DNA from 3 places in the Microbacterium wangruii genome. Region 2 is predicted to be linked to each of the others. Evidence: predicted binding sites of a transcription regulator. Region 2 holds the regulator's gene; each other region holds the start of a gene.
What was found. Region 2 encodes HrcA, which represses chaperone genes, less so after heat shock. Its sites were predicted from a motif close to TTNGCACTCGNNNNNNNCGAGTGCNAA; they were not measured.
Positions count from the first base shown of each region.

Region 1: a site for HrcA is predicted at 3,499-3,525, ahead of groES (co-chaperone GroES). Genes of this name have one in related genera too.
Region 3: a site for HrcA is predicted at 1,126-1,152, ahead of groL (chaperonin GroEL). Genes of this name have one in related genera too.

Region 1 is NZ_CP126742.1:2,624,155-2,633,929, forward strand. It holds gene QNO26_RS12355 (ABC transporter ATP-binding protein) at 1-77, shown strand, start outside; gene QNO26_RS12360 (ABC transporter substrate-binding protein) at 658-1,920, opposite strand; gene rarD (EamA family transporter RarD) at 2,104-3,042, opposite strand; gene groES (co-chaperone GroES) at 3,126-3,422, opposite strand; gene QNO26_RS12375 (THUMP-like domain-containing protein) at 3,606-4,796, shown strand; gene QNO26_RS12380 (hypothetical protein) at 4,829-5,494, opposite strand; gene tsaD (tRNA (adenosine(37)-N6)-threonylcarbamoyltransferase complex transferase subunit TsaD) at 5,491-6,576, opposite strand; gene rimI (ribosomal protein S18-alanine N-acetyltransferase) at 6,573-7,157, opposite strand; gene tsaB (tRNA (adenosine(37)-N6)-threonylcarbamoyltransferase complex dimerization subunit type 1 TsaB) at 7,154-7,828, opposite strand; gene tsaE (tRNA (adenosine(37)-N6)-threonylcarbamoyltransferase complex ATPase subunit type 1 TsaE) at 7,905-8,408, opposite strand; gene alr (alanine racemase) at 8,533-9,657, opposite strand; gene QNO26_RS12410 (holo-ACP synthase) at 9,654-9,775, opposite strand, start outside.
Region 2 is NZ_CP126742.1:1,667,325-1,677,099, reverse strand. It holds gene QNO26_RS07910 (ExeM/NucH family extracellular endonuclease) at 1-2,187, opposite strand, end outside; gene lepA (translation elongation factor 4) at 2,438-4,282, shown strand; gene QNO26_RS07900 (DUF1990 domain-containing protein) at 4,326-4,976, shown strand; gene hemW (radical SAM family heme chaperone HemW) at 4,976-6,193, shown strand; gene hrcA (heat-inducible transcriptional repressor HrcA) at 6,264-7,301, shown strand; gene dnaJ (molecular chaperone DnaJ) at 7,341-8,456, shown strand; gene QNO26_RS07880 (16S rRNA (uracil(1498)-N(3))-methyltransferase) at 8,458-9,192, shown strand; gene QNO26_RS07875 (histidine triad nucleotide-binding protein) at 9,255-9,602, shown strand; gene QNO26_RS07870 (PhoH family protein) at 9,661-9,775, shown strand, end outside.
Region 3 is NZ_CP126742.1:959,651-969,425, reverse strand. It holds gene groL (chaperonin GroEL) at 1-1,090, opposite strand, end outside; gene QNO26_RS04540 (cold-shock protein) at 1,274-1,474, opposite strand; gene QNO26_RS04535 (LytR C-terminal domain-containing protein) at 1,621-2,193, opposite strand; gene QNO26_RS04530 (DUF3263 domain-containing protein) at 2,203-2,463, opposite strand; gene QNO26_RS04525 (DUF2332 domain-containing protein) at 2,473-3,483, opposite strand; gene msrB (peptide-methionine (R)-S-oxide reductase MsrB) at 3,552-3,959, shown strand; gene QNO26_RS04515 (nitroreductase family protein) at 3,974-4,510, shown strand; gene QNO26_RS04510 (DMT family transporter) at 4,514-5,464, opposite strand; gene QNO26_RS04505 (LacI family DNA-binding transcriptional regulator) at 5,500-6,447, opposite strand; gene QNO26_RS04500 (zinc-binding dehydrogenase) at 6,535-7,470, shown strand; gene QNO26_RS04495 (NAD(P)/FAD-dependent oxidoreductase) at 7,530-8,327, opposite strand; gene QNO26_RS04490 (FAD-binding protein) at 8,324-8,857, opposite strand; gene QNO26_RS04485 (hypothetical protein) at 8,818-8,988, opposite strand; gene QNO26_RS04480 (SDR family oxidoreductase) at 9,232-9,775, shown strand, end outside.

The DNA of each region.
Region 1 (9,775 bases), 960 kb from region 2:
AGGGCACCGGCCGCGAGCTGCTGAGCGACCCGAAGGTCATCGGACTGTACCTGGGCACGCTCGGCGAAGACGACTGACGCGGGGCGCCCGGACGAGGGGGGGTGGATGCCACGGCATCCACCCCCCTTTCTCGCGCGCGTGAGCCGTGCACGGGCAGGCACCGCGGGCCGGGCCAGCGCGCGCGGGCGCCGCGGCACGGGCCAGCGCGGGCCTGTTCCGGTGTCGCAAATGGACCCTGCCCCGCGCAGGAACCAGCCAAACGCGACACTCGAGCAGCACGGGCGGGCACCGGCGTGCACGCGTCAGCACCGCGAACCGCGGGGCATCGCGCGGCCTGTTCCGGTGTCGCAAACGGACCATGCCCCGCGCAGCAACCGACCAAACGCGACACTCGAGCAGCACGGGCGGGCACCGGCGTGCACGCGTCAGCACCGCGAACCGCGGGGCATCGCGCGGCCTGTTCCGGTGTCGCAAACGGACCCTGCCCCGCGCAGCAACCAGCCAAACGCGACACTCGAGCAGCACGGGCGGGCACCGGCGTGCACGCGCAGGCACGGGGCAGCGCCGGCGGGCACCGGCGCGGGCAGGCCGCGGGCACGGGCACGCCGCGGGCACGGGAAAGGCCCCGGAGCACGCTCCGGGGCCTTTCGCGCGGCGTCAGTTGACGCGCGTGTGGATGTTGTCGGCGCCGTACTGGAAGATGCCGATCGTCGCCTCGGTCGGGTCGCCGGCCTCGTCGAACGCGACGCCACCGGAGTAGCCGTCGTAGTCGGCGGTGCCACCGTCGAGGATGATGTCGGCGCAGTCGGCGAACGACTCGCACTTCTCACCATCGCCGGAGCCGCCCGAGACCTCCGCCAGCGCACCGGCGATGTCGCCCGGGTCGGAGGAGTTGGCCGCGAGTGCGGCGAGCGCCAGCAGCACGACGGCGTCGTACGACTCCGCCGCGTAGTTGAAGTCGACCAGTTCGCTGCCGTCCTGCTCGAGCCACTGGGCCGACAGGCGCTCCTGGAAGTCGTCCGAAAGCACCGGGCCGGGCTGGGTGCCCTTCGATCCCTCGATCGACACCGGCATGTCGGCGCCCCACTGCGAGATGTTGCCATCCACGAAGTAGAAGTTCGCGCCGTCGAAGCCGCTGTTCACGAACGACGGGACGATGGTCGCCGTCTCCTCGAACCCGATCACCGCGATGGCGTCGGGGTTCTCGGCGAGGATCGACGAGACCTGTGCGCTGAAGTTCGTGTCACCCAGGTTGTACGACTCGCTGGCGACGACCTCGCCACCGGTGGCGGTGAAGGTCTCGCTCAGCGCGGCCTCGAGGCCGGTGCCGTAGGCATCGTTCAGGTAGATGATGCCGAGGGCCTTGTGGCCGTCCTCCGCGATGAGGTTGCCGAGCACCTCGCCCTGCAGCAGGTCGCTGGGGGCGGTGCGCCAGTAGAGGTTGTCGTCGTCCCACGTCGTGAAGTCCGGCGACGTGTTCGCCGGCGAGAACGTGATGACGCCGGCACCGACGGCCTGGTCGAGGAACAGCTTGGTCACACCCGACGACGCGGCGCCGATGAGGGCCTGCACCCCGTTGCCGAGCAGGCGCGGCACGGTGGTCTCGTAGGCCTTGTTGTCGGTGTCACCCGAGTCGCCGTACTCCACCTCGACGGTGATGCCCTTGTCCGCCTCGTTGATCTCGGCGACGGCCAGGCCCACACCCGCCTCCTCCGGCGGGCCGAGGTATGCCAGCGAGCCGGTCTGCGGCAGAACGGTGCCGATGCTGAGGGTGAGTGCCTCGCGCTCCTCGGTCGGCCCCGCGGAGGTCTCTGCGGGCTCGCTCGTACCGGCACAGCCGGCCAGGATCATCGCGCTCGCCCCGGCCACGGCGACGACGCCGAGGAACGAGGAACGGCGCGAACGTGTGAAGACGCTCATAGTGCTCCCTAATTGTGGTGAAAGACACGGAAGGTCGGGCGCCGTGCCAGTGGGTCCCAACCTAAACCCCGCTCCTCACCCGCAATGTTGCGATGTGTTAACGGTCTGAAACAGAACAGTCTCGGAACGATAACGGCGGCGCCCGCATTTGATATGAGCGGATGCCGGAGCGACGGCATCCGCTCAGGTCACCGCGCCGAGGTCGTCCACCCCGCGCGGCCGCCGGGCATGACGGAGCGAGTCGGCGGTGAGCAGGGTGAGCGCGAGCCACACCAGCGCGAAGCCCGCCCAGCGTTCGGGCGGCATGTCCTCACCGAGCCACACCCCGATCGCGAACTGCAGGATGGGCGCGACGAACTGCAGCAGGCCCATGACCGTCAGTGGCGCACGCCGCGCGCCGGCGGCGAAGAAGAGCAGCGGCGTGGCGGTGATGACCCCGGCGAGCCCGAGCAGCACGGCGTGCCCGATACCGGCGGTGCCCATCGTGATACCGGTGGTCGCGCCGACGACGATGAGCTGCACGATCGCGACCGGCAGCAGCCAGAACGACTCGAGGGTCAGGCCGCTGACGGCATCCACCGCCGGACCCAGCTGCTTCTTCACCAGCCCGTACAGGCCGAACGAGGCGGCGAGGGTGAGGGCGATCCACGGGAAGGCGCCGTAGCCGACGACGATGACCACGACCGCCGCTGCGGCGATGCCGAGGGCGACCCACTGCGTGACCCGCAGGCGCTCACGCAGCACCAGCACCCCGAGCAGCACCGTCACGATCGGATTGATGAAGTATCCGAGGCTCGCCTCGAGCACGTGGCCCGTGAGCGTGGCGATGAGGAAGACCTGCCAGTTGACGTAGATCAGCGCCCCGGCGACGGCCGTCCACAGCAGCAGGCGCGGCCGGCGCACGATCGCGATGATCTTCGGCCACGACCGGGTCACCGTCAGCAGCAGCAGGCAGAAGACGAACGACAGCAGCACCCGCCAGGACACGACCTCCCACGGGCCGGTGGGGGCGAGCACGAGGAAATAGAGGGGCATGAAGCCCCACAGGAAGTAGGACGCGAAGGCGTACACCCCGCCGAGCAGGCGCTCGCGGGCGGGGTCGGCGGCAGGGGCTGTCGTCACCGCCTCAGCCTAGAGCCGCCGCAACGACGAAGGCCCCGGATGCCAGTGGCATCCGGGGCCTTCAGAAGTGAAGAGCAGTCCGATCAGCGGACGACGACAGCCAGCACGTCGCGGGCCGACAGCACGAGCAGCTCGTCGCTACCGAACTTGACCTCGGTGCCGCCGTACTTGCTGTAGATCACGCGGTCGCCGACGGCGACGTCGAGCGGAATGCGGTTGCCGTTGTCGTCGATGCGGCCGGGGCCCACGGCGACGACCTCGCCCTCCTGGGGCTTCTCCTTCGCGGTGTCAGGAATGACCAGCCCGCTGGCGGTGGTCTGCTCGGCCTCGACCTGCTTGATGACGATGCGGTCCTCGAGCGGCTTGATGGAAACCGACACGGTCTACCTCTTTCTTGGAACTGAAGACTCGTTAGCACCCACCTGTTGAGAGTGCTAACGCAAGTGTACGGGCGCACTGGCACTCATGCAACGCGAGTGCCAGTCGAGGTGACGCCCCGTGACGCCGGCCGGTCGCGCAGCCACGTGGCGGCGCGCGACGGCCGGCCACCCTAGGCTGAACGGGTGGACTTGTCCGAGCTGACCGCGTTGCTGACCCCCGAAGGGCTGCGGCTGCTCGACGCGACCGGTCCCATCCGCAGCACCGCCGACGCGGCCGCTGCGGTGTCGCGACTGCGGGCTGCGGGGCACTCCCCTGATCTGGTCTCCGCCGTCGTCGGCCAGGCCAGGCTGCGGGTGAAGGCAGAGGCGAAGTTCGGCGAGTTCGCCGATCGGATGCTCTTCACGCGCGCGGGCCTGGAGCAGTCCACGCGGCTGGCGGTCGCCGCGCGTCACGCCGGCCGCTTCCGCGACGCCGGCTTCTCCCGCGTGGCCGATCTCGGCTGCGGCATCGGCGGCGACGCGCTGGGCCTGGCCGCCCTGGGCCTGGAGGTCGAGGCCGTCGAAGCCGACGAGGTGACCGCGGCGATCGCGGCGTACAACCTCGCCCCGTTCGGCCAGCAGGTGCGGGTGCACCACGGTCGCGCGGAGTCGTTCGACGTCCCCTCGGTCGACGCGGTCTGGCTCGATCCGGCCCGTCGTACCGCCGGTCACACCGAGACCACCCGACTGGGCCCCGACGCCTGGTCGCCCTCGCTGGAATGGGTCTTCTCGCTGGCCGAGCAAACGCCGGCGGGCATCAAGCTGGGTCCTGCCTTCGACCGCACGGCCCTGCCGGCCGACGTCGAGGCGCAGTGGATCAGCGTCGACGGCTCGACCATCGAACTCGTCGTGTGGACCGGCCGCCTCGCGCGTCCCGGCATCCGCCGTGCCGCCCTCGTGCTGCGCGGCGACACCGCCCATGAGATCACCGCCGCCGCCGACGCACCCGACGCACCGGTGCGCGAGCTCGGCGCGTTCGTGCACGAGCCGGACGGCGCCGTGATCCGCGCCAGGCTGATCGGCGAGGTCGCCCGGCGGCTGGATGCCGGGATGCTCGCCCCGGGCATCGCGTACCTCACCGGCGAGGCCGCCATGACGAGCCCGTTCGTGTCGAGCTTCCGGGTGCGCGAGCGTCTGCCGGCCGATGTGAAGAATCTGTCCAAGGCGCTGCGCGAGCGGGGCATCGGCACCCTGGAGATCAAGAAGCGCGGGGTCGACGTCGACCCGGCGACGCTGCGGACGAAGCTCAAGCTGTCGGGCACCGCCTCGGCGACCCTGCTGCTCACCCGCGTGGGCAGCAAGCGGCTGGCGCTGCTGGCAGACCGCGTCGTCTGAGCCCGCGGGGCGCGCTGACGCCCCGGGCGCCGTCAGCCGAGCAGGTCGGACGTCTGTGCGGCCCACACGAGCCACCCCGCGCTGTACAGCACGGACAGCACGCCGAGCACGAGCGCCCACACCGCGATGGGGCGGCTCTCCAGTGGCCGGCACAGTGCGACGATCGCGGCCACGGCCGCGCCGATGCCGAGGGGGAAGCCCCAGCCGACGAACCACGAGACGACGACCGCGACGATCGCGAATCCGAGGGCCCATCCGGCGATGCCGACGCCGGGGCGCTGCGGCTCGGTCCAGGTGGGAACCGTGCCGGTGGTGGCGACCGCGACGTCCACCGGCGCGGTCGGGAGGCGATGGAAGCCGCCCCGGTGCTCCCCCGGCAGCCGCGGCGCCTCGTCGGCGGGGACGACGTCGGGTGACGGCGGCTCGACCCGCGGGTCTGCGGCGGGCAACGGGTCTGCGGCGGGCGACGGGTCGGGCAACGGCGGGGGGACGGCGGGCCACGACGGTGAGACGGCGGGTGGCGGCGGCGGGACGGCCGCGGCGGGCGACGCGGCAGTGGCGGGCGGCGGGACCGCGGCTGCGGCGGGCGGCGGGACGGCCGCGCCGGACGGCGCAACCGGCGGCGCGGCAGGAGTCGACTCCGTCGCACCCGCGTCGCGGCGGCGGCGGCGCGTGGCATCCGGGCGTTCGTCGCTCATGCGGGCACCTCCTCAGCCACCTGGATCTCGGTGACCGGCAGCGTCGAGTCCGCGCCGAAGTGCAGGGTCGAGGGCGGCCGGCCCGCGGTGATGAGCTCGGCGGCGAGCCCTGCGATCATGGCGCCGTTGTCGGTGCACAGGCTCAGCGGCGGGATCCGCACGGTCACCCCCACCTCGGCGGCGCGGGCGAGGGCCACCTCCCGCAGGCGCCGGTTGGCGATGACACCCCCGCCCAGCAGCAGCCGCGGCACGTCGTGGCGCACGCAGGCGTCGAGCGCCTTGGTGACGAGCACGTCCACGACCGCCTCCCGGAAGGATGCCGCGACGTCGGCGGCCGGCACGGGCTCCCCCGCTGCCTCGCGCTGCTCGATCCAGCGCGCCACGGCGGTCTTCAGCCCCGAGAACGAGAAGTCGTAGCGGTGATCGGCCATGTCCGAGGCGCGGGAGAGACCGCGGGGGAAGCGGATGGCCGCCGGGTCGCCGGCGGCGGCGGCGCGGTCGATCTCGGGGCCGCCGGGGTACGGCAGCCCCAGGATGCGGGCCACCTTGTCGAACGCCTCGCCGGCGGCGTCGTCGACGGTCTCGCCGAGCATCTCCACATCGGTGGTGAGGTCGCGCACCAGCAGCAGCGAGGTGTGGCCGCCGCTGACCAGCAGCGCCACGGTGGGGTACTCGACCGCGTCTCCGGTCAGCAGGTCGGCGGCGATGTGCCCCACGAGGTGGTTGACGGCGTACAGGGGCACGCCCAGCCCGACCGCGAGGGCTTTGGCCGCGCCCACTCCGACCATGAGCGCCCCCGCGAGTCCGGGGCCGCTGGTGACGGCCACGGCGTCGAGATCGGCCAGCGAGAGCGGCCGCCCCTCGGCGGCGGACGCGTCGGCCAGGGCGCGCTCGATCGCCGGCTGCAGCGCTTCGAGGTGGGCGCGGGCGGCGATCTCGGGCACGACGCCGCCGTAGCGGGCGTGCTCGTCCATCGAGCTGGCGATGGTGTTGGCGAGCAGGCGCCGGCCGCGGACGATGCCGATGCCGGTCTCGTCGCAGCTGGTCTCGATGCCCAGCACGAGCGGGTCGACACGGTTCACAGGCGATCCTCCGGGGGTGCGGTGTCGGCGGTGCGGGTCGCGATCGCCGCGTCGTCGGTGAGGGCGACGTCGGCGCTCGTCGAGAGCGTGCCACCGGCGCCGGGGTCGGGGACGGACGACGTGGCCCAGCTGCGCAGGTCGAGCCGCATCACGACGGCATCCACGTCGTCCGGCTGGTAGTAGCGGGGGCGACGGCCGAGTTCGGTGAAGCCCTCCGAGGCGTACAGCGCGGCCGCGACGGGATTGTCGGCACGCACCTCGAGGAAGACCTCCGCGGCGCCGCGGCTCGCCGCCTCGGTCAGCAACGCCCGCAGCAGGGTGCGCCCGTAGCCGCGTCCACGGGCGGCGGCCGCGACGGCGATGGTCTGCACATCGGCATCCTTCGCCCCGGCCGGTGCGCGCAGCCCGGCGTAGCCGACCAGCACGCCCGCCTCTTCGAGGGCGAGGTAGCGCCCGTGCGGCGACGCGATCTCGGCGCGCATGGCCGTCTCGCTCCACGCGTCGGTGGGGAAGGCGGCCCGCTCGAGCGCCATGATGGCCCCGAGGTCGGCCACCGTGGCGGTGCGCACGCCCGCGCTCACGCGCCGACCTTCTTGCGCGGCGCCGGAACGGACACGTCCGGGGTGCGCAGGTACAGCGGCTCGGCGGGGCCGAGGGGCCGGCCGGCGGCGAGGGTGCGTGCGGCGACGAGCGCGAGCAGCGTCGCCGGCACCGCAGTGGCGTCGTGGCGGCGGGCATCGAGGGTGCCGAGTCGGGCATCGAGGTCGTCGCGCGGGACGAGGGCGGGACCGGCGACGCACACGGGCAGGCCGTCGTCGTCCATCCCCTCGTAGACGGAGTACGCGAACTCGCGGCGGCGGGCATCGGTGACGACGGCGAACCGCGGGGTGTCTTCCCCGGCGATCGCGTCGGCGAGCAGCACCTCCAGCGCGACGGCGTGGTGACTGGGGACGGGCACGAGCGGGATGCCGCGCGCCAGCGCGAAAGCGGTCGCCGCGGCGATGCCCACCCGCAGGCCGGTGAACGGACCGGGGCCCATCCCCGCGGCCACGTGCGTGAGCGCGACGGGCTCGGGTGCGCCGGTGGCTCCCACGGGCCCGTAGGCCGCCTCGTCGAGCACCTGCCGCAGCAGGTCGCCGATCACCTCGGCGTGGCCGAGCGGGTTGGCGGCGGCGGCGGAAGCGCGCACGACGCCGTCATCCTCGACGATGGCGAGCGCCGTTCCGAGCGAGGTGTCGATGCCGAGGATCACCCTCCCAGGCTACCCGCGCGGGCGCGTGGCATCCTCGTCCCGGCTGCAGGCGCGCACCGGCCGGGCCCTCGTCGGTTCAGGGGCGACGGGAGACGACGACCCGGCGCGGGGTGTCGGCGTCGAGTTCCTCGGTGGCGCGGGAGAACGTGCCGCAGGCGGTGTCGACACCGCGGCCGTGCCACTCGCGGTCGAGCTCCACCTCCCACCAGTCGTCACGCAGGCCGGGCACCATGTCGCGTCCCCACTCCACCACCACGACGGAGCCGTCGAGGTCGATGTCGAGGTCGTCGAGCTCGGCCGCCGAGCCGAGCCGGTACGCGTCGACGTGCACGAGAGCAGGGCCGCCCACGAGCGACGGGTGGGTGCGGGCGATGACGAAGGTGGGGCTCTGCACGGGACCGCGCACTCCCAGACCCGCCGCGATCCCGCGCGTCAGCGTGGTCTTGCCCGCTCCGAGCGCCCCGGTGAGCACCACCAGGTCGCCCGCGCGCAGGCTCTCGCCGAAGGCGCGGCCGAGGGCCTCCATGTCGGCCGGGGAGTCGATCTCGCGCTCGCCGACGAAGCCATCCAGTCCGCTCATCGCCGCCCTCCCGTGCACATCGTCGCCGATCCGGGCGCCAGGCAGGGCAGAGACCGGTTGCGCGCGCCGACCCCGCCCGCGATGGCGACGTTGTGCGCGGCCGGCGCGGTGCGGGCTGCCCCGATCACGACGACACCTCGCTGCGGGGAACGCGCTGCCCGATGCGCGTGACGATCTCGTAGTTGATCGACCCGGATGCCGTGCCCCATTCGTCCGCCGCCGGCACGCCCCGCTCCGGGTCGCCGAAGAGCACCGCCTCGTCCCCCACCGCCACCGGGGCATCGCCCACGTCGACGACGAACTGGTCCATGGCGATGCGCCCGGCCACCGTGTACCGGCGACCGCCGATCACGACCGGGCCGCGACCCGAGGCGGCGCGCGGCACGCCGTCGGCGTAGCCCAGCGGCACCAGGGCCAGCGTCGTCTCGGTCTCGGTGCGGTGGGTGTACCCGTACGACACCCCCTGGCCTGCGGGCACGCGGCGGACGGCGGCGACGGCGGCGCGCAGCGTCATCGCGGGGCGGAGTCCCAGGTCGGCAGACGTGCGGTCGTCGAACGGCGACAGCCCGTACATGCCGATGCCGATGCGCACGCAGTCCAGCCGGGCTTCGGGCAGTGCGATCGCGGCATTCGTCGCGGCGATGTGGTGCACCTGCGGGGCGAGCCCGGCCGCCGAGGCCAGGGCGGCCGCCTCGTGGAACGTCTTCAGCGCGACGCGATCGTCTTCGACGGAGGTGTTGGAGAGGTGGCTGAACAGACCGGCGACCCGCACCTCGCCCTGCCTCTCCAGCCGCGCAGCCTCGGCGAACGCCTCGGTCCAGTCCGCCGGCGCCAGGCCGTTGCGGCCCAGTCCGGTCTCGACCTTCAGGTGCACGGACACCGGACGATCGGCGGATGCCGCCGCGGCGGCGGCCCGCAGCTGATCGCCGCTCGAGATCCCCAGTTCGATGCCCTGCGCCGCCGCGTCGGCGAACGATGCACCGGGGGCGTGCAGCCACGCGAGCACGGGCGCATCGATGCCGGCGCGTCGCAGCTCCAGCGCCTCCTGCACATCCACGACGCCCAGGCGGGTGGCACCGGCGGCGAGGGCGGCCCGCGCGGTGCGTGCCGCGCCGTGCCCGTACCCGTCGGCCTTGACCACGGCGAGCACCTCGACGCCGGTGAGCTGTCGCAGGTGGCGCACGTTCGCGCCGATCGCACCGACATCGACGACGGCTTCGCGCAGGAGGCCGGCCGGCATCCGCGTCATGATGCACCCTCGACGGCGGGTGCGGCCACGCCCACGCCGCCCACGGCACCGGCGCCGAGCGCCTCGGCCACGACATAGGCGGTGGCGAAGCCGCCGTCGTGCGAGAGCGACAGATGCA
Region 2 (9,775 bases):
ATCCACGTCGCCCTGCACGTCGGCGACCCAGTCGCGCAGCGCGGTCGCCTGGCGCACGCGGGATTCGTTCGATGCGCCCTGTCCGTCGCCGGTGTCGGCGTCGCCCGGCCACGGACCGGGGGAGCCCTTGGACTTGAAGTGGTTCACGACGAACAGGAACGGCTCGCCGCCGTCGGAGGGCTCGAACACCTGCGCGATGGGCTCACGGGCGTTGCCGAACGCCTGGTCCGCGCCGCTCTGGTCGCCCAGCGCCATCGCAGCGCCCACGGGTGAGACGGCCGCGGGCTGGTAGATGATCGCGTTGGTGATGACATCCTGCTGCGACAGGTCGGGCAGGTCCTCGGAGGACGCGATGTACGCCCACTTCTCCTGCTCCGACGCGGCGTTGAGCGCGTCCACGAGGGTCGCAGTGGCTTCGTCGGCCTCTTCGCCGAGGGCGGCGGAGTTCTCGATCTCCATGAGGCCCACGACGTCGGCATCGAGCTGCTCGATCGCCGCGACGATCTTGTCCTGCTGGCGCTGCAGGTCCTGTGCGTCCCACGCGCCGCGCTGATCGCAGCCCTGGCGCACCGTCACGCCGTCGCCGAAGCGGTCGGTGTAGGCGACGCACGAGGGGGTGTCGGTGCCGAGGGTGGTGAAGTAGTTGAGCACGTTGAACGACGCGATCGACAGGTCGCCCCCCACGTCTTCCGGCGCCGCGGTGCGAGGGCTGGTGAAGAGGATCCCGTCGGCCCCGGAGCCGTCGGCCGTCAGCGGCACGATGGGGTTGAGCTTCCAGGAGCCGTTGCGGAAGTCGACGATGACCGGCTCGCTGAACTCCACGCCTCCGCCCACGACGATCGGCTCGCCGAGCGAGACGTAGGCGGGGGTCAGTGCGCTGTTGGCGGCGCTCAGGAAGTTGATGCTCGTGCCGTCGTCGAGTGTGACGGCGCGCGCGGCGTTGTCGGCGGCGATGGCGGCGGCCTCGGGGCTGCCGGGGCGGGCGACGTCGGTCGGCTGGCGCAGCGGGGCGTCGCCGGCGGCGAGCCCCACCTCTCCGTACTGGTTGGTCGAGTACGTGTTGGTGACCGTGAACGGTCCCTGCGGGGCGACCAGCATCGACTCGAGCGCCTCGCGCTGGGCGGGGTCGGCGGGCCAGCCGACGGTGGCGGGCACGGGCGGGGCGGCAGGAGCCACCACGGCCGCGTCACCGGGGGAGACGCTCAGCTGGGTGAGGCCCTGGTACTCGCCGACGACGCCGGTGACGTCGACGGTGTCGCCGAGGGCGACCTCCGACACGGCCTCGGGTGCGCGGACGAAGACGGCGTCGGATGCCCTGTGGGAGGCGAGGTCGAGGGCACCGCCGGTTCCCGGGGTCTGGATGACGTAGCCGCCGAAACCGCCGGTCGGGTAGTGCGCGGTGACCACGCCCGTCGTCGTGACGGTGCGGCCGACGAGCGGGGACTCCGCCTGCGCTCCCTGGATGTCTGCGATCGCGACGACGGTGGGCTCCGGCTCCGGCTCCGGCTCGGGCTCCGGGTCGCCGCCGCCGGTGCCGAGTCCCTGCGGGGTCGGCGCACCTGCGGCGAAGTCCGCGGCGTTGTCCGCGGTGTGGGTGGCCGCTTCGTCGCGGCTCACGCTCTGCGCGTTCGTGGTTCCCGGTGCGGCTGCGCTGCCGGCGAAGTGCGTGGCGCCGCCCCAGCCGACGAAGTCGACGACCTGGGGGAGATCGACCAGGCTGTTCGCGCCGGAGAGCGGGGTGAGGGAGGACACCAGGGCGACCTTGCCCTGGCTGCCGCTGAGGGGGATGGATCCGTTGACGTCGGCTTCGAACGCCGGCTGGGTCGTGTCGGTTCCGGTGGCCTGGCCGATCAGCAGCCGGCCGCCGGCGGGAAGCACCTGTCCGGTGAGGGCCGTGACCTGCCAGGTGCCGCCGGTGGCCGAGGCGTACTGCACGCTGTAGCCGGAGAGGTCCACCGCCGCACCGGAACGGTTGGCGAGCTCGATGAAGTCCCGCTGGTACGCGCCACCGGAGTTGCCGCCGCCGCCGTACACCTCCGCGATGACGACGGGGGCGTCGACGCTCACGGCAGCGTGCGCGGCAGGCGCGAAGGCGATGCCTGCGGCGACGGTCGCGGCCACGGTGAGGGCGGCCAGCGGCCGCCGCAGCGCCCGGCGCGCGGAATCGGGAAGAGGGCGTTGCGTCACGATCGATCTCCTGTGATGGGTCGGGCGCGTGGGGGAATCGCGCAGACCTGGGCCACGCTACTGAGCGAAGGGCTCATTCCCGGTGTCAGATCGGCGACATCCGGGTTAACTTGTTCTCATCTGACGGCGCCTGGCGTGTCGCCACCGCGAGCCCCTACCATCGCGCGCCCAGGCGACGTGAGCCCGCGCCCGCGCCTCTGCTCGCGGCGCGCCCGCGAGTCACCACCCACCCCGGTAGACTCGACGCGACATGTCACCCCGTGCCCTCACGCCGCTCGCGCCCGCTGCCACGCCGCCCGCGCAGATCCGCAACTTCTGCATCATCGCCCACATCGACCACGGCAAGTCCACGCTGGCCGACCGCATGCTGCAGATCACCGGCGTGGTGTCGGACCGCGACATGCGCGCCCAGTACCTCGACCGCATGGACATCGAGCGCGAGCGCGGCATCACGATCAAGTCGCAGGCCGTGCGCATGCCCTGGGCTGCGGGCGGCGACACGTTCGCGCTGAACATGATCGACACCCCGGGGCACGTCGACTTCACCTACGAGGTCAGCCGGTCCCTCGCCGCCTGCGAGGGGGCGATCCTGCTCGTGGATGCCGCACAGGGCATCGAGGCGCAGACCCTGGCGAACCTGTACCTGGCCCTCGAGAACGATCTGCACATCATCCCGGTGCTGAACAAGATCGACCTGCCTGCCGCCGACCCCGACAAGTTCGCGGCCGAGCTCGCAGGCCTCATCGGCGGCAACCCCGAAGACGTGCTGCGCGTCAGCGGCAAGACCGGTGTGGGCGTCGAGGAGCTTCTCGACCGCATCGTCCGCGACATCCCCGCGCCCGTCGGCGACCCCGACGCGCCGGCCCGGGCGATGATCTTCGACTCGGTCTACGACTCCTACCGCGGCGTCGTGACGTACGTGCGCATGATCGACGGCAAGCTGGAGCCGCGTGAGCGCATCCAGATGATGTCGACGAGGGCGACGCACGAGCTGCTCGAGATCGGCGTCTCCAACCCCGAGCCGGTGCCGACCAAGGGCCTGGGTGTGGGCGAGGTGGGCTACCTGATCACGGGTGTGAAGGACGTGCGCCAGTCGAAGGTCGGCGACACGATCACCACCCACCGCAAGCCCGCCACCGAGGCGCTGCCGGGCTACACCGATCCGAAGCCGATGGTGTTCTCCGGCATCTACCCGATCGACGGCAGCGACTACGCCGAGCTGCGGGAAGCACTGGACAAGCTGAAGCTGTCCGACGCCTCCCTGCAGTACGAGCCCGAGACGTCGGTCGCCCTGGGCTTCGGCTTCCGCTGCGGGTTCCTCGGGCTGCTGCACCTCGAGATCATCACCGAGCGCCTCTCGCGCGAGTTCGGGCTCGACCTCATCACCACCGCCCCGTCGGTGACCTACGAGGTGCTGACCGACACCGGTGAGACCATCACGGTCACCAACCCCAGCGAGTACCCCGACGGGCGGGTCGCCGAAGTGTCCGAGCCCGTCGTCAAGGTCGGCATCCTGCTGCCCAAGGATTACGTCGGAACGGTCATGGAGCTCTGCCAGGGGCGCCGCGGCACGCTGCTGGGCATGGACTACCTCAGCGAGGACCGTGTCGAGCTGCGGTACAACATGCCGCTCGGCGAGATCGTGTTCGACTTCTTCGACCATCTGAAGAGCCGCACGCAGGGCTATGCCAGCCTGGACTACGAGCCGGCAGGGTCGCAGACCGCCGATCTCGTCAAGGTCGACATTCTGCTGCAGGGCGAGAAGGTGGATGCCTTCAGCTCGATCGTTCACCGTGAGAAGGCCTACGCCTACGGCACACTGATGACCGAGCGGCTGCGCAAGCTGATCCCGCGTCAGCAGTTCGAGGTGCCCATCCAGGCGGCCATCGGCGCGCGCATCATCGCACGAGAGAACATCCGCGCCATCCGCAAGGACGTGCTCGCCAAGTGCTACGGCGGCGACATCACCCGAAAGCGCAAGCTGCTCGAGAAGCAGAAGGAGGGCAAGAAGCGCATGAAGATGGTCGGACGCGTCGAGGTGCCCCAGGAGGCGTTCATCGCCGCGCTGTCGGGCGACGTCGACGGCAAGAAGTAGCCTGGCCGCCGTCGGGCACACACGCACGAAGTAGGCTGGAGACATGCGCCGCGGGACCTTCAGGGATGAGACGGTCGACTACGCCGCCGTCGGGGCGACGCAGGCGTCCGACCTGTTGCAGTACCCGCCGGAGCGCAGCATCCCCGCCCATGAGTCGTGGCGCATCGGCAGCGGCGAAGCGCGATTCCGCTCCGCCGGCGACGCGCTGCTGTCGTGGGGCGCGCAGCGTGGCGCCGGCCTGCAGCTGACCGATGTGCGGCCCGCGTCCGGGCCGGGCTACGCGGGTGTCGCGTTCGACGCCGAGGGAACCCCTGTCGCGCCGAGCCGGCGTGAGGCCGAGCAGCGCTACGACGCCGACGGCACCCCCTACGTGGGCGCGGGGACGACGGTGCGCGTGCACGGCCGCATCCGCGGGCATCGGGCCGACGCCGAGCTGCGCGTGATCTTCTGCGTCGAGGAGGCCCGCCGCGTCGGGTTCGCCCTGGGCACCGTCGGAGGCTCCGTCGTCAGCGGCGAGGAATCGTTCATGGTCGAGTGGCGCGAGAACGACGAGGTCTGGTTCACCGTGCGCGCCTTCGATGCCCCGACCGCCGCGCTGTACCGTCTGATGCCGCCGCTCGTGCGCCGCCGCCGCCGCGAGCTGTTCCTCGGCTACCTGCGCGCGATCTCGCCGTTGTACACCACCGGATCCTGATGCCCTCCGTTCTGCCCGTGGGTGAGCCCGCGCCGGCCGACGGCGCTCTGCCCGCCGACCTCCAGACGGATGCCGGGACCGACTTCGGCGTCTACCTGCACGTCCCGTTCTGTCGTGTGCGCTGCGGCTACTGCGACTTCAACACCTACACAGCGGGTGAGCTGCGCGGGGCGAGACAGGATCAGTACGCCGACACGCTGCTGCACGAGATCTCCCTGTCGCGCGGTGTGCTCGCGGCCGCGGGTCCGCTGCGCCCCGCGCAGACGGTGTTCTTCGGCGGTGGGACGCCCACGCTGCTGCCGTCGGGCGACCTGGCGCGCATGCTCGACGGCGTGCGCGACACGTTCGGCATCGCCGACGGGGCAGAGGTCACCGTCGAGGCGAATCCCGACACCGTGACCCCCGCCGGTGTGGCAGAGCTCGCGCGGGCGGGCGTCACCCGGCTGTCCATCGGCATGCAGTCGGCCGTCGCGCACGTGCTGGCGGCGCTGGACCGCACGCACGACCCCGACAACGTGGCCACCGCCGTCGCCGCAGCGCGCGAGGCGGGACTCGATGTCAGCGTCGACCTCATCTACGGCGCGCCGGGGGAGACCCTCGCCGATTGGGAGCGATCGCTGGAGACCGCGGTCGGCCTCGCTCCCGACCACATCTCGGCCTACGCCCTCATCGTCGAGGAGGGGACGAAGCTGCATCGTCAGATCCGTCGCGGCGAGGTGCCCGCGCCCGACGACGACCTGCAGGCCGACATGTACGAGCTCGCCGACGAGACGCTCGCCGCTGCCGGCTTCGAGTGGTACGAGGTGTCCAACTGGGCGCGGGACGAGTCCCACCGCTCGCGGCACAACCTCGCCTACTGGCGCGGCACCGACTGGTGGGGCTACGGTCCGGGCGCGCACAGTCATGTCGCCGGTCTGCGCTGGTGGAACGTGAAGCACCCCGCCGCCTACGCGCAGCGCCTCGCCGCCGGAGAGTCGCCCGCCGCCGGGCGGGAACGCCCCGACGCGGCATCCCGCCGGCTGGAGGACGTGCTGCTGCGCTCGCGCATCCGTGAGGGCCTCGCGCTGGCCGAGGTCACCCCCGCCGGCCGCGGCGCGGTCGCCGGGCTCATCGCGGACGGCCTCGTCGACGGGGCCGCGGCCGTGCACGGAACCCTCGTGCTCACCCGCCGCGGTCGGCTGCTGGCCGACGCGGTCGTGCGCGCCCTCACCGCCTGACGCGAGCAACGACCTCACCGCGGTAGAATTGGCACTCGCGAGAGAAGAGTGCCAACGGGGAGGGAGTGACATGGTCAGCGAACGCGGATTGCAGGTGCTGCGGGCGATCGTCCAGGACTATGTGGACACCAACGAACCCGTCGGCAGCAAGGCGATCGTCGACCGGCACGCTTTCGGCGTCTCCGCGGCGACGATCCGCAACGACATGGCCCAGCTGGAGGATGAGGAGCTCATCGTCGCGCCGCACACCTCGTCGGGGCGTGTGCCGACCGACAAGGGGTACCGCGTCTTCGTCGACCACCTCGCCCAGCTGCGCCCCCTCACTCCCGCCCAGCGCACCGCGATCGGATCCTTCCTCGACGGCGCCGGCGATCTGGACGACCTCCTCGCGCGCACGGTGCGCGCCCTCACGCGGCTCACCGGGCAGGTCGCGATCGTGCAGTACCCGTCGTTCGCGCGGGCGCACGTCTCCCATCTCGAGCTGGTCGACCTCGGCGGCGGCCGGGTCATCGTGATCGTCGTCACCGACATCGGGCGTGTGTCGCAGCGCATCGCGTCGGTTCCCACCGATCTGGGGGAGGACGGCATGACGCGGGTGCGCGCGCGTCTGGCGGAGCTCCTCACCGGAAGCAGCGTGCGCGACGGCGCGCAGGCGGTGGCCGACCTGCTGGCCGCGCCCGCCCAGCCCGACGCGTTCGACCGCGCCGTGCGCGCGATCGCGGGCGTGGTGGCCGAAGAGCTCGAGGAGTTCCGGCAGGATCGCCTGGTGCTCGCGGGCAGCGCCACACTCGCCCGTCGCGAGCAGGACTTCCGCGGCAGCATCTACCCGCTCCTCGAGGCGATCGAGGAGCAGGTCACGCTGCTGAAGCTCATGTCCGAGATGGTCGCCGACGACCAGGGGCTCGCCGCGAGCATCGGGCGCGAGAACGAGCCGTTCGGGCTGGCGGAGGCATCCGTCATCACCGGCGAGTACGACGTGACCGGCTCGCGCGCGAGACTGGGACTGCTGGGCCCCACCCGCATGGACTACTCCTCGAACCTGGCGGCCGTCCGCGCCGTCGCCCACTATCTGAACCGGCTGCTCGAAGAAGACGAGAGCAACCGCTGACGGTTCCGACGCCGCGTCCGCGCGGCACGAAAGGCGAATGTGGCTGACCACTACGACGTACTCGGCGTGTCGCGTGACGCGACTCCCGACGAGATCAAGAAGGCGTATCGTCGCCTGGCGCGCGAGCTGCACCCCGACGTCAACCCGGGTGCCGACGCCTCGGAGCGCTTCAAGCTGGTCACCCATGCGTATGACGTGCTGAGCGACCCCGACCAGCGTGCCCGCTACGACATGGGCGGCGACAACGCGTTCGCCGGCGCCGGCGGCGGGTTCAGCAACTTCGGCGACATCTTCGAGACGTTCTTCGGCGCCGCGGGCGGCGGCGGTGGTCGGGGCGGACGGCCCCGCTCACGCCGCGAGCGCGGCCAGGACGCGCTGGTGCGCGTCACGCTGCAGCTCGGCGACGTCATCTTCGGCGTGCACCGCGACATCGAGGTCGACACGGCCGTCCTGTGCGAGACCTGCTCGGGCTCGTGCTGCCAGCCCGGAACCCAGCCCGCCACGTGCGACATCTGTCACGGCACCGGCCATGTGCAGCGCACCGTGCGGAGCCTTCTCGGCAACGTCGTCACCTCGCAGCCGTGCAACGTGTGCCAGGGGTACGGCACCACCATCCCCTTCCCCTGCACGACCTGCCAGGGCCAGGGGCGGGTGCGCGCCCGCCGCACGGTGTCGCTCGACATCCCTGCCGGCGTCGAGACCGGCCTGCGACTGCAGCTGCCCGGCTCCGGTGAGGTCGGACCGGCCGGCGGCCCCAACGGCGACCTGTACATCGAGGTCACGGTGGCTGCGCACGAGGCGTTCAGCCGCGACGGCGACGATCTGCTCGCGACCCTCGAGGTGTCGATGCCGGATGCCATCCTCGGCACCAGCACCACGATCGAGTCCCTCGACGGGCCGGTCGAACTGGAGGTCCGTCCCGGCGTGCAGTCCGGCGACGTGCTGACCATCAAGGGCCGCGGCATCACGCCGCTACGGGGCTCGCAGCGGGGCGACCTCAGGGTCGGCGTGCAGGTGGTCACCCCCACCCGGCTCGACGCCAAGGAACGCGCGCTCATCGAGGACTTCGCCAAGCGCACCAAGGCTCCCGCACCGCGGCTGGCCGAGTTCCACCAGGGTCTGTTCTCGAAGCTCCGCGACCGCTTCCGGGGCTGACATGGCGCTGCACTTCGTCGACGCGGCGGCCGGCGCCGCCGGACCCGGCGACCGCATCACGCTGACAGGCGCCGAGGCCCACCACGCCGCAGCGGTGCGCCGCGTGCGCGTAGGGGAGATCGTCACGCTCGGCGACGGCCGAGGCGCCTGGCTCACGGGTGCCTGCGCATCGGTGTCGCCGCGTGAGGTGGTCATCGAGGTGACCGAGCGCACCGAGGTACCCGCTCCCGCGATGAGGGTGGGTCTCGTGCAGGCGCTCGCGAAGGGCGACCGGGACGAGCTCGCCGTGCAGGCCGCCACCGAGCTCGGGGTCGACGAGGTGATGCCGTGGCAGGCCACGCGCAGCGTGTCGCGCTGGGATGCCGGCAAGGCCGAGAAGGGACGTGCGCGCTGGGGGACGATCGCCCGGGAGGCTGCGAAGCAGGCGCACCGCGCGTGGCTGCCGGAGGTCACCGAGCTCGTCACCACCCGGCAGCTGGCCTCTCGCGCGGCGACCGCGCGGATGCTGGTGCTGGAGCCGACGGCATCCGTCGCACTGACCGCATGGCGCCCTGCTGCCGACGACGCCGAGGTGCTGCTGGTCGTGGGCCCGGAGGGCGGCATCGCCCCCGAGGAGCTGCGGGTCCTCGCCGACGCCGGTGCGACCCTGGTGCGACTGGGCGACACGGTGCTGCGCACGTCGACCGCCGGACCGGCGGCGCTGGCCCTCGTCAACGCCACCATCGGCCGCTGGTGACGTCGCCCACGCGCCCGGCCGCAACCGGAGCGGGGATGCCGCGGCTCGGTAGACTGGAGACCATGACCGAACCGAGCGTGTTCACACGCATCCTCAACGGCGAGATCCCCTCCGAGATCGTGGCGGAGACCGAGAACGCGTTCGCGATCCGCGACATCGCGCCGCAGGCGCCCGTGCACCTGCTGGTCATCCCCAAGACGGAGGAGTACCGCAACGTCGCGGAACTCGCCGCCGGTGACCCCGCCCTGCTGGCCGAGCTCGTCGGGCTGGCATCGAGCCTGGCCGCCGAGCACGGTGACGGCGACTTCCGCCTGGTCTTCAACACCGGTCCCAGCGCCGGGCAGACGGTCTTCCACGTGCACGCCCATGTGCTCGCCGGCGACCTTTCGGAAGCGGGTCTCGGTGGCTGACGATTCCGAGGCGCGCGAGGGCACGACGGTCGACCGCATCTGGGCGGACGGCGTGGCCATGGTGCAGCTGCTGGGCCCGCAGGACCGCCTTCTTCGCGTGGTCGAGCGGGAGCATCCCGGCGTCGACGTGCACGTGCGCGGCAACGAGATCACCCTGTCCGGCGAGGCCGACG
Region 3 (9,775 bases), 710 kb from region 2:
GGAGCTTCTCGCGGTCGTAGTCGCTGTCGGTGTTCTCGATCTCGCGGCGGATCTGGGTCACGCGACCCTCGATCTGAGCCGAGTCGCCCGCACCTTCGACGATGGTCGTCTCGTCCTTGGTGATGATGACCTTGCGCGCGCGGCCGAGCAGGTCGACCGTGGCGTTCTCGAGCTTGAGGCCGACCTCTTCGGTGATGACCTGGCCGCCGGTGAGGATCGCGATGTCCTGCAGCTGCGCCTTGCGACGGTCGCCGAAGCCGGGGGCCTTGACGGCGACCGACTTGAAGATGCCGCGGATCTTGTTGAGCACCAGCGTCGCGAGAGCCTCGCCCTCGACGTCCTCGGCGATGATGAGGAGCTCCTTGCCCTCCTGGATCACCTTGTCGACGATGGGCAGAAGGTCCTTGATGTTCGAGATCTTCTGGTTCGCGATGAGGATGTACGGGTCCTCGAAGACAGCCTCCTGGCGCTCCGGGTCCGTGACGAAGTAGGGGTTGATGTAGCCCTTGTCGAAGCGCATGCCCTCGGTGAGCTCGAGCTCGGTGCCGAAGGTGTTGGACTCCTCGACGGTGACCACACCCTCCTTGCCGACCTTGTCGATCGCCTCGGCGATGAGCTCGCCGATGGAGGCGTCAGCGGCCGAGATCGACGCGGTGGCAGCGATCTGCTCCTTCGACTCGACCTCCTTGGCCGACGACAGCAGCTCGGCGGTGATGGCCTCGACGGCCTTCTCGATGCCGCGCTTGAGCGAGATCGGGTCGGCGCCGGCTGCGACGTTGCGCAGGCCCTCGCGGACGAGCGCCTGGGCGAGGACAGTGGCGGTGGTGGTGCCGTCACCGGCGACGTCGTCGGTCTTCTTGGCGACCTCCTTCACCAGCTCCGCACCGATCTTCTCGAACGGGTCGTCGAGCTCGATCTCCTTGGCGATCGAGACGCCGTCGTTCGTGATCGTGGGGGCGCCCCACTTCTTTTCGAGCACGACGTTGCGACCGCGCGGGCCGAGCGTCACCTTGACGGCGTCGGCGAGGATGTTCAGGCCGCGCTCGAGACCACGACGGGCCTCTTCGTCGAAAGCGATGATCTTTGCCATGTGTGTGTTCGTCCCTCCCGGACGTCGGAATGTCTTTAGCACTCAACAGGAGTGAGTGCTAAGCCATTCTGGCACTCGCCCCTGGGGAGTGCAAGCCACGCCGGGCGCGTCGGGACACACGTCGACACACGTCGAGAGGGTCGGATGCCGCGGCCACGCGAGGCGCCGGCATCCGCGGACGCCTCAGAGCGGCCGAACAGCCTCCGCCTGCGGGCCCTTCGCGCCGGTGCCGAGGGTGAACTCGACCTGCTGGCCCTCTTCGAGCACGCGGAAGCCGCTCATCTCGATGCTCGAGTAGTGAACGAAGACGTCCTGGCCGTCGGCGACGGTGATGAACCCGAAGCCCTTCTCAGCGTTGAACCATTTGACGGTGCCCTGGGCCATGTGAATCTCCTGTTGCTGGATGTGACGACGCCAGCGTAGCCAGCGGCCGCCTCGCGTCACGGCCGCAGCGGGCACTGTTGACGCGGGCGCCCCGAAGTCTTCACATCGGCGAAACACAGCACGCCGGAGGTGGCGCTCGGTGCGGCTCAGGGAGCAGGCGTGTCCATGCCGGACCCGATGCGGTCCACGCCGAGCACGACCGCCAGCTGCCGCGATTCAGGGTCGTCGACCGGCTGATACACGTCGCTCTGCACGACCTCGGCGCCGCCGATGACCTCGGCGAGGGCGAGGGCCGCGGCCTCATCGGTGGCGAAGGGGTAGTACACCGTGGTGGTGGCGAAGTCCCGCGACCCGGCATCGCCGGCCAGCACGAGATCCGGCGACCAGCCGGCAGCGACGATCTGGTCGCGGGCGCGCGTGGCCAGTCCGGCTTCGGGCGTGGCGTTGAGCACGAGCACGTTGTACTCGGTGTCGAGCTCCGGGGTCACCACGGGCGCCGGGACGGCCGTCGGCGCGACCTCGGGATCGAGGCTCACGCGGCCCGTGAGCACCAGCGTGCCGAAGATGCCGACGGCGACCAGCACGACTGTTGCGACGGCGGCCCACAGCAGCACGACCCAGCCTCGCATGCGCGGATTCTCCGCGCGGTGCGCGCCCACACGACCGCTGCCAGGGGGCAGCTGATCGAAGCGATCCTTCGGGTAGGTCGTTCTCGGCACTGTGAAATGCTACCTGGCCACGCGCGGGCTCATCGCGACGCGGGCTCGGCGGGCCTGCTCCCGCGCGTCCCGGATGCGCCGCAGCCGCGACACCATCATCGGGTCGTACTCCAGCGCTTCGGGGGTGTCGATCAGCCGGCCCAGCAGCTGGTAGTACCGCGCCGGCGACAATCCCAGGTGGGCGTGGATCGCCTCTTCCTTGCGCGGACCGTGACGCGACCAGCCCGATTCGAAGTCGAGGATCGCGCGATCGCGGGGGGTCAGCGGCACCCTTCCACGCTAACGCGGCCGGGCGGCATCCTCTGCGCGCCACTCCACGTACGAGCCGAGCGGATCGACGGCGGCGAGCACCTCGCCGTCGAGGGCGAGGGCGAAGCCGCCTGGCCAGGTCTGCGGGTCGACCGGCTGCGTCCACCCGTCGTGCAGGGTCGGGGCGTCGAGGGTGATCCAGCGGCCGGCGGCACGCGCGGCGTCGATCATCGCCCGCCGCCCGGCCCACGGCACGAAGGCGAGCACGCCGGGCGTGGTGACGACGAGCGTGGCATCCGCCGGCGCCTGCCGCGCCACCTCGGCGATGAGCGCGGCCCCGTCGCCGGCGACGAGCAGGGGCGGGTCGGATGCCGCGATGCGCAGGGCCTGGCGCACGCGCTCGGCCCGCCCGGTCTCCCCCGGCCACACCAGACCGGTGAGCCACGCCTCGGTGTCGGGCAGGGCGGGGTCCAGTGGCGCGAGGTCGATACCCGCCCGCCACACCACCTCGGGCAGACGCAGCGGCGGCACGGCCTCGCCCCGCAGGTCGCTCTCGAGGGTGACCGCAGACGGACCGTCGGGCGGATCGAGCGCGATGACCTCGCCGTCGGGGCGGCGGTACCGGTACGAGTAGCGGTCGGGGTAGAGGCACAGTCCGGCGCTGGCGCCGACCTCGAGCAGCGCGATCGGGCCGGGCACGAGCGCGAGGGCCGGCAGAAGCGCCGCACAGCGCAGCGGCTCATTGGTCTGCACGCTGCGCCGACCGCATTCGGTCACGACGGCATCGGCGTGCTGGGCCAGCCACGACGCCCACGAGGGGTAATCGGTCTCGGGCGCGCCGAGCAGCCGGGTGACGGCGAAGACGAGGGGCGGCTGGCGCCGCTCGGGAGGGATGCGCGCGAGCAGCTGCTGCACGGATCCGTCCGTGGCCACGCCCTGCGCCCAGGCGCGGTAGAGCTCGGAGCGGCCGGGCGCCTCGTCGCGGGCGAAGCGGGCGTAGCGTTCGCGCACCGCTCCGGCGGCATCCTCGGGAATCGTCACCCTCTCATTGTGCGCAGACGGAACACGCTGCCCTGCCGTCGGGTTGAATGGAGTGACGAAGGAGAGACATGACTTACGCGGTGAACAAGAGCGAAGACGAGTGGCGCCAGGAGCTGGGAGCCGAGCAGTACGCGGTGCTGCGCCAGGCGGCCACCGAGCGCCCGTGGACCGGCGAACTGCTGGATGAGAGCCGGGCCGGCCTGTACGCGTGTGCCGCGTGCGGCGCGGAGCTGTTCCAGAGCGGGACCAAGTTCGACTCGCACTGCGGGTGGCCGAGCTTCTACGAGTCGGTGCGCCCCGAAGCGGTGCAGCTGATCGACGACACCAGCCACGGCATGGTGCGCACCGAGGTGCGCTGCGCGAACTGCGGCTCGCACCTGGGGCACGTGTTCCCCGACGGATTCGGCACGCCCACCGGCGACCGCTACTGCATGAACTCCGTCGCCCTGCAGTTCACGCCGGAACAGCCCGAGTGAGCGCCCTCGACGCGATGCGGCGGCGCCGCTCGCTGTCGAAGGTGACCGACGACGCCCCCACGCACGAGCAGCTGCTCGAGCTGGTGGCGGCGGCGGGGCGGGTGGCCGACCATTCCGAGCTGAAGCCGTGGCGGCTCATCGAGCTGCGCGGCGACGATCGCCTCACCCTCGGCCGCGCCATCAACAAGGCCGAGGGCGAGAAGGGTGCGTCGTCGAAGCCGCTGCGTGCACCGCTGCTGATCGCGGTGGTCGCCAGCCCGCGCAAGAGCGAGAAGGTGCCGTACTGGGAGCAGGAGGCGGTGGCATCCGGTGTCGCCCATGCGCTGAGCCTGCTGCTGGACGAGGCCGGGTGGGGCGTCATCTGGCGCACCGGTCACTACACCCGCGCCAAGGCCGTGGCGAAGGCGCACGGGCTGAAGAAGCACGAGCGGCTTCTCGGCTGGCTCTACGTCGGTGGCAGGCCCGAACGCTCCCGCGACGCCCGCGAGAAGGTCATCGACGCCGAGCGGTTCGTGAGCAGGATGCCGGCTCCGAAGAAGCCGCTCTCGTAGCCTTCAGCGGGCGCGGCGTCGGCGCCACGGCACCGCCGCGACCACGACCGACGCGAGGGCGACGGTCGCCATGGTCAGTGCCGTGCCGACGCTCGGGCCCGCCGGAGCCGGCCACACGAGGTCGAGCGCGACGGATGCCGCCAGCTGCCCGGCCACCGAGGCGAGGCCCAGCAGCAGCACGCCGGTGTGGACCACCAGCGCGGCCGACAGGAAGATGTAGACGACTCCGAGCGCTCCGCCGACATAGAGCCAGAGCTCGGTCGGCAGCGCCGCGGGCGGACCGGTCACGGCGACGCCCACGCCGGCGGCGACGAGCAGGCACAGCGATCCGCCGATGAAGTTCACGAGCGTGGCGGTCAAGGGAGTCCCGACGCGCTGGCGCAGCCGCCCGTTGGTGGCCTGCTGCCACGCGATGCCGACGCCGGCGGCGAACGGCAGCAGCAGCATCCACATCGGGGCGTCGACCCGACCGCCCGTGAGCGCGATCGCGACCGCAGCCAGCGCGAGCACGCCGCCGAGCACCCGCCCGGTGGTGACGGCGACGACTCCGGAAGGCCCGTAGCCGAGGCGGTCGAGCACGAGACCGCAGACGGTCTGGCCCGCGACGATGCCGACGGTGAACAGGGCCACGCCGATCAGTCCGACGGCGAGGCCCTGTGTCGCGACCGTCAGGGCGCCGGCCGCACCGCCGCACAGCATCCAGAAGGGGATGCGCCGCTCGCGCACGCCGGATGCCAGTCGGCCGAATCCGCGGCGGCCGGCCGGAAGCGCCAGCGACGCGACGGTGAGGATCAGCAGGCCGGAGCCGAAGGAGATGAAGGCGGCGACGAGTCCGTCTTGCAGCCGCACGCCCAGCTGGCCGTTCACCCGCGCCTGCACCGCCGTCATCACACCGATGAGTGCGGCGCCGCCCAACGCCACCCAGACGGGCAGGCGACGGGACTCAGTGGGCACTCGCGGCAGTCTACTGGCGGGGGGATGCCGGCTCGTCACGCCGTCTCCCGCACGACGACCCGCGACGGGTTGTGGTGCCACTGCCCGGGATCCAGCCCCAGCGCGACGCGCGCCGCGCGCCTGCCGTAACTCTCCGCGTCGATGCGGAAGGTGGTCAGGGCGGGCCGCCACAGCCGCGCGAGCTTTCCCTCGTCGAATCCGATGACCGCGAGGTCTGTCGGCGCCTGCAGACCGGTCGCGGCCATCGCGGCGAGCACCGCGATCGCGACGTCGTCGTCGTAGGCGGCGACCGCCGTCACCGCCGTATGCCGGGCGAGCCGGTCGACCTCGCGACACCACGCGTCGTGGTCGTCGTCGACGTCGAGGCGCACGACCGACAGGTCGAGGCCCAGGGTGCGGGCCGCGCGCCTCGCCTGCGCCTCGCGCACGCGGGTGAGTTCGGTGGCCGGAGTGAGCGAGGCGAAGGCGATGCGGCGGTGCCCACGGTCGGCCAGATAGCGCAGCTGCTGGCTGGACTGGAAGGCGAACCCCACATGGGCGCCACCCCGCTCACCCGAGACGCGGTCGTCCTCGATGCTGTCCGACATGAGCGAGGCGAGATCGAGGACCGCCCGGGGAGCGACCGCGTCGAGCACCTCGCGCGGCACGGCACCCCCGGCCGACTCGGTCGGGGTGGTGACGATGAGCGCATGACCGAGCGAGCGGAGCTCATCGGCCATCCCCCGGATGAATCCGTTGAGGCTCTCCCCGATGACGACGGGGCCGGTGTTGAAGATGACGACCCGCGCCGTCCCCTCCCGCAGGGTGCGCGCCACGGCGTGCGGCAGGTATCCGAGCGTCGTCGCGGCCTCGCGCACCCGCTCGCGGGTGGTCTCGCGGATGGTCTGGCCCGGCGTCTCGTTGAGCACGTAGCTCACCGTCGCCGTGGAGACGCCCGCCTCGCGCGCGACGTCACGGATGGTCGGCCGGCGCTCATCCCGCATGCGCAGAAGTTATCACTTAACCGATTAAGTGCCTAGCCTGAAATCGGGTGCGCCTCCGGCGCGCCGCCAAGACAGAAGGAGCATCAGATGAAGGCATGGCAGTACGAGGGCGGCCGCAAGCCGATCGCGCTCAACGAGGTTCCCGAGGCGACGGCAGGACCCGGCGAAGTCGTCATCGACGTCAAGGCGGCGGGGCTGTGCCACAGCGACATCATGTACATGGAGATGGGCGAGGCCGTCATGCCGTTCCTGCCGATGACGCAGGGCCATGAGAACGCCGGCGTCATCAGCGCCATCGGCGAAGGCGTCACCGGCTGGAGCGTCGGCGACGTCGTCGGCGTGTGCTCGTCCGGTGTGCGTCCGCCGCTGGGCATGTTCGCCCACGGGGGCTTCGCCGACCAGCTCGTCGCGACCGCCGCCGACCTCGCTCGCGTGCCCGAAGGCCTCGACCTGTCGCTCGCCGCACTCGCCACCGACGCCGGCATGACCTCGTATCACGCGATGATGAAGACCGGCGGGGCGAAGGCCGGCATGAAGGTGGGCGTCATCGGCTACGGCGGACTCGGGCAGATCGGCACGCGCGCCGCGGTGCTCGCCGGCGCCGAAGTGCACGTCGCCGAGGTGAAGGAAGACGTGTGGCCGCTCGCGCTGGCCGCCGGTGTCACCGCCGTCGTGAAGGATGCCGACGAGTGGGCGCGACAGGGCTTCGACCTCGTCGTGGACTACGCCGGGTTCGACACCACCGCCAAGGCACTCGCAGCCGTGCGCCGTGGCGGCACGGCCGTGCAGGTGGGGCTGGGCAAGCCGACCTTCACCGTGCCCACCAACGCGATCCTCGGCAAGAACCTGCTCGGGTCGCTGGGCGGCAGCGTGACCGACATCGAGGAGGTCTTCGCGCTCCTGCTGTCGAAGGAGATCGAGCCGGTCTACAGCGAGATCGCGTTCGACGAGATCGGCGCGGGCCTCGAGCGGCTCAAGAACAACCAGGTCACCGGGCGCCTCGTCGCCCGCTTCGGGGACTGATAGCGGGTGCGGCGGGGGCGTGAGCCCTCGCCGCACTCCCCTCATCCGGCGCCCTTCCTTCACCCGGCGAGCACGCGGTGCACGGACGCGACGGCGCTGGAGCCCTCTCCCACGGCAGCGGCGACCCGCTTCATCGACCCGCGGCGCACGTCGCCGGCGGCGAAGACCCGTGGAATCGATGTCTCGAACGGCAGCGGCTCCCGCCCGAGCGGGCCCCAGATCCGGCGCGCCGGCGACGTGACGTCCGTCCCCGTGCGGATGAACCCCGCCTCGTCGCGGGCGATGCGCGGCAGCCACGCCGTGGCCGGGTCGGCTCCGATGAAGCAGAAGACCCCGCGCGCGACGACGTCGCCGACGGTGTCGATCTGCACGGCCTCCAGCGATTCCTCCCCCTCGAGCCCGACCAGGTGCGAGCGGGTGTGCACCTGGATGCGGGGGTCCTCGGCGATGCGCTCGACGAGGTACGACGACATCCGCGCGCCGAGGTCGTCGCCCCGCACCACGAGGTGCACCGGCGACCCGCTGGATGCCAGATACAGCGCCGCCTGTCCCGCCGAGTTCGCGCCACCCACCACGACCACCGGCGACCCGGCGACCTGTTTGAGCTCGAGCGGCGTGGCCGCGTAGTGGATGGCGCTGCGCTCGAAGTCCTCCCACCGGTCCAGGTGCAGCCGCCGGTACGCCGCGCCGGAGGTCACGATGGCCGCCCGCCCGTCGATCGCGCGGCCGTCGGCCAGCTCCACCCGCACACCGGTCGCGGTGGGGGTGAGCCCGACCGCCTCGCAGGGCGCGCACACGCGGACGCCGAACTTGATCGCCTGCAACGATGCCTGTCCGATGAGGTCGCCGCCGCTCACACAGAACGGGAACCCCAGGAAGTTCTCGATGCGGGCGGTGGACGCGGCCTGCCCGCCGGGGCGACGGATTCCAGCAGCACGGTGCTGAGCCCCTCGGAGGCGGCGTAGATCGCGGCGGCGAGGCCTGCCGGCCCTCCCCCGATCACCACCACGTCGGCGTCGCCCTCCTGCGTGGGCTCGTAGCTGAGGCCGAGCTGGTCGGCGACGAGGCCGGGCGTCGCCCGCACGAGCGGCTCGCCCTGGATGAACGCGATCGGCAGGTCGTCGGCGGAGTAGGTGTGCGCGGGATGGGTGACCGCCTCCCCCGGCGGCAGGGCGACGGCGGCGTGCACGAGATCCAGCCGTTCGGCGAACCGCCGCAGCGCCAGGAAGTCCGCCGAGCTCTCGGTGCCGACGAACTTCAGCGTCATGGCCGCGGGCCCCCGCCGCAGCGATTCCCGCCGCGCCCACAGGGCGTGCAGGATCACGTCGCCCAGGTCGTCGTCCTCGGTCAGCAGCCGGCGCAGATTGCCGCGCGACAGCCGGCGCATGCGGCCGGGCCGGTGGCGCGCGCCGAGAGGAACGCGCGCTGGCCGTTGAGCAGGCCCAGTTCACCCGCGAAGGAGCGCGGCCCGACGACGGTGATCACCGCCTCGTCGACCCACGCCAGCGCGTCGCGCACGATCTCGAGCTCCCCGGTCTCGACGCATGGCGCGCACCTTGTCTGCGATGGAGTCCGTGCGAGGGCGCGGGGAACGCGTGCGCCGCTCCTCAGAACTCACAGGGATGGTGGAATGTCCGCTCACCAGACCTCCGCTCGGGTCGTGCCAGCAGACAACCACCGTTGGGGTGCCGGATCAAGAACGTGCGCCGCGATCATGCGCCGGTGACCCGGCTACCCCTCGCGCGTGACTATCGTCGGGGCATGACTTCTCTGCGCGTCCTCTTTCTCGGCGGCACCGGCACCATCAGCACCGCGTGCGTGCGGGCGGCCGTCGCGGCCGGTCACCACGTCACCGTGTTCAACCGCGGCAACCGCGATCGCGACCTGCCCGAGCAGGTGCAGCACGTCACCGGCGATGTGCGCAACGCCGACGACATCCGCGCTGCGGTCGGCGACGGCGTCGACGTCGTCGCCGACTTCCTCTCCTTCGTCCCCGAGCACGTCGAAACGGTGCTCGCCGCCGCCGAGGGCCGCACCCGGCAGTACATCTACATCAGCTCGGCATCCGCTTACGAGAAGCCCCCGCGCTACCTGCCGGTGACGGAGTCGACGCCGCTGCGCAACCCGTTCTGGCAGTACTCCCGCGACAAGATCGCCTGCGAGGACCTGCTGGTCGCGGCCCATCGCGAGCGGGCGCTGCCGGTGACGATCGTGCGCCCGTCGCACACCTACGACGAGACCATGATCCCGACGACGGGCGGCTGGACCGACATCGCGCGCCTGCGCGCCGGCAAGCCGGTCGTCA